Linked DNA regions of Rhodopirellula baltica SH 1. The protein of the gene in region 2 interacts with the protein of the main gene of each other region in a pairwise test. Links are inferred from orthologs where the notes say so. Each region holds a gene or a part of one and is shown on either strand. Other genes may lie near its edges.

Region 1 (3,569 bases), 2.0 Mb from region 2 along the record:
CACATCTCGTCCAACCATCATTCGAACCATTGCGTCGTGGCTGAGCTCACCAAACTCGGCCGTGCCGATCAAGCAACCATCACGCATCACGACAATGTCGTCAGCAATCTGTTCGAGTTCTTCCAAGCGGTGAGTGATATAGACGATCGCGACACCCTGTTTCTTTAGATCCGCAATGCATCGGAACAGAACCTCCGTCTCGCGTTCGGTGATTGCGGAGGTGGGCTCATCCATGATCAGGATTCGAACGTTGCCAGCCAACGCGCGAGCAATCTCAACCAACTGTTGTTGACCGACTCGCAGTCGCCGGACGGGCGTCGTTGGCGACACGTCGAGTTCCAAACGTTTCAACCATTCGTTTGCTTGACGGTTCAGTTCGGTGTAGTCAATCAGCGTTTCGAAACGCAGCGGCTCACGGCCAAGGAAAATGTTTTCGGCGACGGTCAGATCGGGCACCAAACTCAGTTCTTGATGGATCATCGCGATGCCGTGATCCTGCGCGTCGCGTGGGCTGGTGAAATGAACCGGTTCACCCTGCACCAACAACTCGCCTTCGTCGGGCGGTTGCACTCCCGCCAATATTTTCATCAACGTTGATTTGCCAGCGCCATTCTCGCCGAGCAACGTGGTGAGCCTCCCCGCTCGCAACGTCAGGTCAACGCCGTCCAACGCTTTCACGCCTGGAAACAGCTTCGAAATCTGTTTGGCCTCAAACACCACGTCATCGGAGACAATCATTTCGCCTCCACGATGAAGGGGACCACTTTCAATGGTTGAAGATCAGAGTCCTCATCGTTGACTTGGACACATCCGGTGAATTGCACTTCCGCGCCGACCGTCGCGATCTCTCGAAGCGTTGGCAAAACATTCGCTTCAATCCGGCGGTTCAGTTCCGTGGAAATGGCGTTGAAGTCCTGAGTGTTGTTGAAGTCATTCACGTCCAGCAAACCTGTGCCATCGCGAACCGTGTTGCCGAAGAGGATTCCCGCTTCCAAAATCACTTCCGTCTTTTCCGAATCCGGCGAGATCGCCAATCCAATGAAATTCTTTTCAACGGAGACAACTCGTCCGACACCGGTGACGTGGTAGAAGTACGATTGACTCAGTCCAACCTGCCGTCCGTGTTGTTCACGGGCTTTGGCCGGATCAGCTTTGACTTTTGCGACCAACGTGGCGGCATCGACCGCGGCTGATTTCGAAGGAAGCAGCTCGCTGTCCCAGAACGTATCCACGAACTTCACCGGATCGAACTTCGCCGCAGTCGCTTTCGCGGTGGCTTTGTTCGCATCATCCAGTGAAACGATGTGGATTAGCGGGAACAGATACAGCAGCACCAAGGTTCCGATTGTGATCACCAACCAAGTGATCCCTTTGCGTTGACGCGAAATCACTCGGAACCTTCTTCGTCAAAGTCACCAAACTTTTCCGCGTTGCCTTGGTGAACCAATTCAACGGCGACCGGAACCTTTTGCAGCAGGTCTCGATCGCCCTTCAGATATTGGTCCGCATACTCCGCAGCTGTCTTCGCCATCAACTTGGGAAACTGCATGCCCGTCGCGACAATCTTGCCTTCTTGAATCATCGCAACCACATCGTCAGCGCCGTCGAAGCCAAAAATCTTGACTTGCTCTGCTTTGCCCGCTGCCAACAGAGCTTGGTACGCTCCCATCGCCATTGCGTCGTTGCCACAGAAAACCGCTTTGATGTCAGGGTTGGCTTGCAAGATTGCTTCCATCACTTCCAACGCCTTGGCACGATCAAAGTCAGCACTTTGCTGCGCGACCATTTTCAGTTCGGGATAGCGATCGACCACACTGTGGAATCCATCCGATCGATTGCGAGTGTTGTTGTCTCCAACCAATCCGAGCAGCTCTGCATATTCCCCGGACTCCCCAACCTCTTTCACGAAGTGCTGCCCAATTGCAACGCATCCGGAATAGTTGTCCGACAGGATTTGTGAAACCGCAGCGTCGGTCGCGTTGATTTCTCGATCCATGCAGAACACGGGCACGCCGGCTTCTTTCGCTCGACGAACGTTCGCGATCGAACCATCCGCGTCCGTCGGATTGAAGAGCACGGCGGAGTAACCGGAGGCGATCACATTGTCGAAGTGAGCCGTTTCCTTCGATGGATCGTTCTGAGAGTCAAATATCACCGCGTCGTAGCCTAGCTCAATGGCACTGTCTCGAGCGGATTCAGCGAGCACGACGAACCACGGGTTGTTCAGCGTTGAAACAATCACGGCGACTCGTTTGGTCGCGTCGGAATCCGCGGAACCGCCCGCGGGTTTGGCTTCGCTGCGACATCCACTGATCACGAGTGCCAACGCGCACACGAACAATGTCGCGAATCGTTTGGGTTGGTTGCCTGGGCTCATCAATAATGTCTCGATCAAAAGTTGTTGGGGATAACTTCGACGTCAAAAAACAACGCCGGACTTGAGGATGACGTTCGCATACGGGGTGCATTCCCCGGTGCGAACGATCGCCTCGCTGGCCTGTGTTCGTTGCTTGAATTCCACATGCGAAACCTCCGTGATCTTCGGTGCCATTCGATGAGCTTCGAAGAGTTTCATCATTTGCTCAAACAACATTTGGTTGTGGTCATGAATTTCGCTTGCAATCACGATCTCCTCCACCTTCAACTCGCTTAAGATTGCATCCAGCGTACGCAAGAATGTCGGATACCCTTCCTCGATCGCCAAATCAATCCGCTTCACTCCGGAAGGAATCGGCAACCCGGCATCACACAACGTGATCGATGCGGTGTGCCCGATCCGACTGATTTCGTAGCTCAGTTCGCTGTTGAGTAGTCGGGTGCGTTTCATGAATTTCGCGAAAGATTCAGATGATGAGACAGGAGGTTCGATTCGTGTTGAGAATGGCTCGGTTCAGACCGCTGAACACGGGTCGGCCACTTCTAGGCGAAGCGACAAAACGATGCGGAAACGAAGGCTCCCAATCATCAGGCAAAGACCCGCCAAAACGGCTCAGCTTTTGTGCGGAATCACTTCGATTTTACAGCATTCGTCGAAGTTGGTGACCGTTCCGAACTTGTCCACCAACTCATCCAATCCGAATCGATGTGTGATCAAGGATGGGAAGTCGTAGCGATCGGATTGTTGGTGCAGAATGTTCAGCACCGGACGCCAATCCGTTCCGCAGTGGAACACCGAATGGATGTGCAAGTTCTTCGAACTGATGTGTCGCATCACGTCGAGTGCGACTGGTTTGCCGAGATCAACCCAGTTGCCAACTTCGATGACGGTGCCTCCCTTCCGCACCATCCGGAGTGCTTCGATGAACGCTTCGGGTTCACCTGCTGATTCAATCACCAGATCAGGTCCGACGCCTTCGGTCATGTCTTTCACCTGTTCAATGCGTTCATCGGTCGAAACCTTGGCCGCATTGATGGTGACATCCGCGTAGAGGTTCTTTGCTTTCTCCAATCGCAAATCGGACAGGTCCGTTGCAATTCGCAACCCAGCGCCGTGGATGCTGGCCATGATGCCGTGCAAAATTCCAAGGGGCCCATTGCCAAGCACCGCCACCGAGTTGCCTGGCCCGAAG
Region 2 (4,680 bases):
TCCATACATCAATCCGGCCACAGGATACCCTTATCAAAACGCGGGCTATCCAAACACAATTCCGCCCCTCTTGGCGAGCAACAACACGTCCACTGGTGGGCCTCCGACTGGAGCCCTCAATGCCGGCACCGCACCACCCAGAGGCACCGATTCCAGTTCGCTCGATGCCGCAGGTGCCACGACCGGAGCAACGTCCGACAACGGCGATCGATCCAACCGCGAAAAGGTGGCCACGCAGACTCTCTTCAATGCGTTGCTGCTCGTATCCTTTGTCGCCAACCTGTACCTCATGTACTGGCTGAACGTTCTGCGGCTGAAATACCAGGAAATGGTGGCGGCGAAGCGTGCCGCGGCAAGCTCCAACGCGGCCGCGGTCGCCTAAGAAGCCCCGCGAATCGGACGGGGGTGGGGGAAATGTCCTTCAACGCATAAAACTATGCGTTGTTTTGACATTCCCATCTCATTCGTCCGGTTATCACGTGTCCGCGAATTCGACCGCCGCTTTTCGTGCCCCTGCCGCAAGCCCCCATTTCCCGACTCTCGAAGAGCAGGTGCTGGCGTTTTGGGACCAGCATTCGATCTACGAGCAGTCGCTCGCCCGTCGCGCCAACGCACCAACGTTCGTCTTTTACGAAGGCCCGCCGACCGCCAACGGCATGCCTCACCCCGGGCACTGCCTGACTCGCGCGATCAAAGACGTCTTCCCTCGCTACAAAACCATGCGAGGTTACCGCTGCGAACGAAAAGCGGGCTGGGACACGCACGGTTTGCCCGTCGAAGTCGAAGTCGGCAAAGAACTTGGCATCCATAGCAAAGAAGAAATCGAAGCTTACGGCGTCGAACCCTTTATCCAAAAATGCCAATCCAGTGTGTGGCGTTACATGCAGGAATGGCAGACGCTGACCCGCCGACTCGGGTTCTGGGTCAACCTGGAAGAAGCCTATGTGACCTACCATCAATCCTATGTTGAAAGCGTTTGGTGGTCGCTGAAGAACTTGTTCGACCGTGGGCTGCTCTACCAAGGTCACAAAATCGTGTGGTGGTGGGCCCAAGGTGGCACGGCACTGTCCGCCGGCGAAGTCGGCCAAGGCTACCGCGAGGTCGCTGACCCAAGTGTCTATGTGTTGTTCCCGTTGGTGGATCAACCGGAACGATCGTTGGTCGTTTGGACCACCACCCCTTGGACTTTGCCAAGCAATATGTACGCGGCGGTGAAGCCCGAACTCGAATACGCGGTGGTCAAGGATTCCGAGACCGGCCAAGAACTGGTTTTGGCGGCCGCTTTGGTCGATTCGCTTGCCGGCAAACTAAAACGCGAATTGACCGTTGTCGACACAATCTCGGGCGAGTCGCTCGTCGGCCAACGTTACCAACCACCGTTTGAAGATTACCAAACTCGACTGAACGATCCGACTGGCGAATTGGTCACCGGCGGAAAAGAGTCTCTCTATTGGCGCGTCGTTGCAGCTGACTTCGTCACCACCGACTCAGGAAGTGGTCTGGTTCACTTGGCCCCGGCCTTCGGTGAAATCGACCATGAAGTTCTGGTGACGGAGCGAACTCGATTTGTCGATGGCCAGCGTCCCGAACTGCTGTGTGCGGTCGGCCCCGATGGCAAATTCACGGACGAATTCGCATCGATGAAAGGTGTCTGGGTCAAGGAAGCCGACAAGACACTGACGCGAACGCTGCGTGAGTCCGGACGACTGTTGCACTTGGAACAGTACCTGCACGATTATCCGTTCTGCTGGCGGGCGGACGATGACCCATTGATCCAGTACCCACGAGAAAGCTGGTTCATCCGGACGACTAAATTCCGCGATCTCATGTTGAAAAACAACAGCAAGATCGGATGGCAACCCGAACACATTCGCGATGGTCGGTTTGGGAATTTCCTGGAAAGCAACGTCGACTGGGCATTGTCCCGAGAACGCTACTGGGGCACTCCGCTTCCGATCTGGGTTTGCCAGTCAACCGGCCGCATGGAAGCTATCGAAAGCTACGAAGAGTTGCTGGCCAAACCAGGTGTCGACGGCACCCAGGTTTGGGACAATGCGAAAGCGGCCAATCCAGAACTGCCTGACGACTTGCGAGTTCACAAACCGTATATCGATTCGGTCACCTACGATTCGCCATTCGAATCGGGTGCCCGAATGCAACGCGTCAGTGAAGTCATCGACTGCTGGTACGACAGTGGTGCGATGCCGTTTGCTCAATGGGGATGGCCTCACCAAAACGACGCTCAATTCCAAGAGCAGTTCCCGGCTGACTTCATCAGCGAAGCGATCGACCAAACCCGCGGTTGGTTCTACAGCCAACTGGCGATCAGCACGATGCTCTTCGGAGAAGGTGCGTCCATTCGAGAAGCCGGAACGAAGGCAAATGAGCTCGCACCGTCGCGTGACAGCGAATCGGATTACCCGCACCCATTCCGCAACTGCATCGTGCTTGGATTGATGTTGTCGCAGTGGTACGAATCCGCGGGCAAAGAAGGTCAACCGAAGACGGTGCTGCTATCGGAATCCGAGGCGGAGCAGGCCGACGGTAAGTTCACCAAGAAAACCGGCAAGATGTCCAAGAGTCTTCGGAACTATCGCAGTCCGTCGGAGATCTTTGACAAGTACGGTGCCGATGCGATGCGTTGGTATTTCTTTGCCAACCAAGCACCTTGGAATTCGATCATCTACGCCGATCAAGCGATCCGCGATTCGATCCCCGAGTTCCTGCTACGGCTTTGGAATACGTACAGCTTCTTCTCCATCTATGCGGAGATCGATGGCTTCGATCCCACATCGGCGACGGATGTTGATGAACAGTTGAGTCCGGAATCGCTCGCCTCTGCGCCGACCTATCGCCCGATCAGCGAACGAAGCGAGATCGATCGGTGGATTCATTCCGAATTGCATCGCACGTTGGCAACGGTCATCGACCGAATGGACGCGTTTGACAATTACAACGCGTGCCAAGCGATCACGAATTTGCTCGATGGTCTCAGCAACTGGTACGTCCGACGAAGTCGCGATCGTTTCTGGGCCCCCGATTCAGATTCGCCCGACAAGCACGATGCGTACTGGACGCTGTACGAAGTCATGCTGGAATTGACCAAGGTCATCGCCCCATTTGTTCCTTTCTTGGCAGACACTTTGTGGCAAGAATTGACCGCTCCGTTTGGTGACAAGGCACTCAAAAGCGTTCACCTTTGTGACTTCCCCAAACCAGATGCCAGCCGCGTCGATCAAAAACTTTCCGACTCGATGCGATTGCTTCGAGAAATTGCTTCGATGGGCCGATCGGCTCGTGCGGATGCCAAGCTGAAAGTTCGCTTGCCGCTGGCCAAGGTCGAAGTGATTCTGACCGACGACTCGGCGATCGATTGGTTGCAAAGCCACGATGCTTTGGTTCGAGAAGAATTGAACGTCAAAGCCGTCGACTACACGACCGATGGCGGCGACTACGTTCAATACACAATCGTCCCCAACTTCAAACGGCTTGGCCCAAAAGTTGGGAAGAACATCCCCGTGGTCAAAAAGATGCTCGGCGAAGCGGACGGCAACCAATTGCTAACTCAGCTTCAAACGGCCGGCTTCGTTGAACTGGAACTCGCGTCGGGTCCATTGAAGTTGGATGGCGAAGACATCGAGGTTCGCCTGCAAGCTCGTGAAGGATGGGCCGCTGCTCAAGGATCGGGATGCGTCGTCGTGCTCAATACCGAAGTCACCCCCGAACTGCGTCGTGAAGGATTGGCAAAGGACTTGATTCGCGGCATTCAAAGTCAACGCAAAGAACTCGATTGCCAATACACCGATCGGATTCGAGTGGCTGTCGAAACGTCCGATGCGGAACTTCAATCTGCGATCGAAGAACACCGCACAATGATTTGCGGTGAAACGTTGGCGGACGATTTGGTCATCGGCACTCTGCCCAACGCCCAACAAGTTGCTATCGAAGGCGGCGAACTGTACGTCGCCAAGGTGAGTGACAAGTGAGCGATGCAAGCACGTTGAAAGTTGCCGTCTTCCTCAGTGGAGGCGGTCGTACCCTGGCCAATTTGATTCGTCATCGCGACGAGCATGGATTGCCGATTGATTTTCGGTTGGTGATTGCCAGCCGAGACGGATTGGGCGGAATCAAAATCGCCGAAGACGCGGGTATCGAAACATGCGTCGTTCGCAAAAACGATTTCGAGTCCGACGAAGCCTATCGCGAAGCCATGTTTGAACCGTGCCGAAAGGCCGGAGCCACGCATGTGATCATGGCAGGCTTTCTAAAACATGTTTTGATTCCGACCGATTTTGAACAACGCGTCATCAATATCCACCCGTCTCTACTTCCGGCTTTTGGCGGCAAGGGAATGTACGGTCGCAACGTGCACGCTGCGGCGATCGAGCGAGGGGTAAAGATCAGTGGATGCACAGTCCACTACGTCGACAACCTCTACGACAACGGCCCAATCATTCATCAGAAGGCTTGCCCGATTCTTCCGACCGACACGCCTGACGACCTCGCGTCGCGCGTGTTCAAACTCGAATGCGAAACCTTGCCCGAAGCCATCCGAATGATGGCCGCCTCGCAAGACATCTAAAACTCGCAAGACATCTGAGAACAGTCGCGGTTATTGAATTCATGCGTGAAACGCCACGCATGAAACCGCGAATCCTGATGTACATCTCGATCGCAATT

Evidence for each region. The genes of interacting proteins can lie anywhere in the genome.
Region 1: the proteins of ileS (region 2) and RB_RS06875 interact in binary tests that used the Escherichia coli proteins (3 or more experiments, as listed by UniProt). The link is inferred for Rhodopirellula baltica SH 1 from one-to-one orthologs.

What each region holds. Positions count from the first base shown.
Region 1 is NC_005027.1:1,805,923-1,809,491, reverse strand. What follows is about bases 383-3,324. They hold RB_RS06875 (D-ribose ABC transporter substrate-binding protein), read right to left. Parts: upstream 2,378-3,324; coding sequence 1,388-2,377; downstream 383-1,387. Other genes in these bases: RB_RS06865 (zinc-dependent alcohol dehydrogenase), read right to left, coding at 2,990-3,324; rbsD (D-ribose pyranase), read right to left, coding at 2,420-2,827; RB_RS06880 (DUF2291 domain-containing protein), read right to left, coding at 735-1,391; RB_RS06885 (sugar ABC transporter ATP-binding protein), read right to left, coding at 383-738. In the rest of the region: more of RB_RS06885, read right to left, coding at 1-382; more of RB_RS06865, read right to left, coding at 3,325-3,569. UniProt on the Escherichia coli protein: Part of the ABC transporter complex RbsABC involved in ribose import. Binds ribose. Also serves as the primary chemoreceptor for chemotaxis.
Region 2 is NC_005027.1:3,855,529-3,860,208, forward strand. What follows is about bases 134-4,186. They hold ileS (isoleucine--tRNA ligase), read left to right. Parts: upstream 134-479; coding sequence 480-3,986; downstream 3,987-4,186. Other genes in these bases: RB_RS14835 (mu-protocadherin), read left to right, coding at 134-382; purN (phosphoribosylglycinamide formyltransferase), read left to right, coding at 3,983-4,186. Outside these bases: more of RB_RS14835, read left to right, coding at 1-133; more of purN, read left to right, coding at 4,187-4,582. UniProt on the Escherichia coli protein: Catalyzes the attachment of isoleucine to tRNA(Ile). As IleRS can inadvertently accommodate and process structurally similar amino acids such as valine, to avoid such errors it has two additional distinct tRNA(Ile)-dependent editing activities.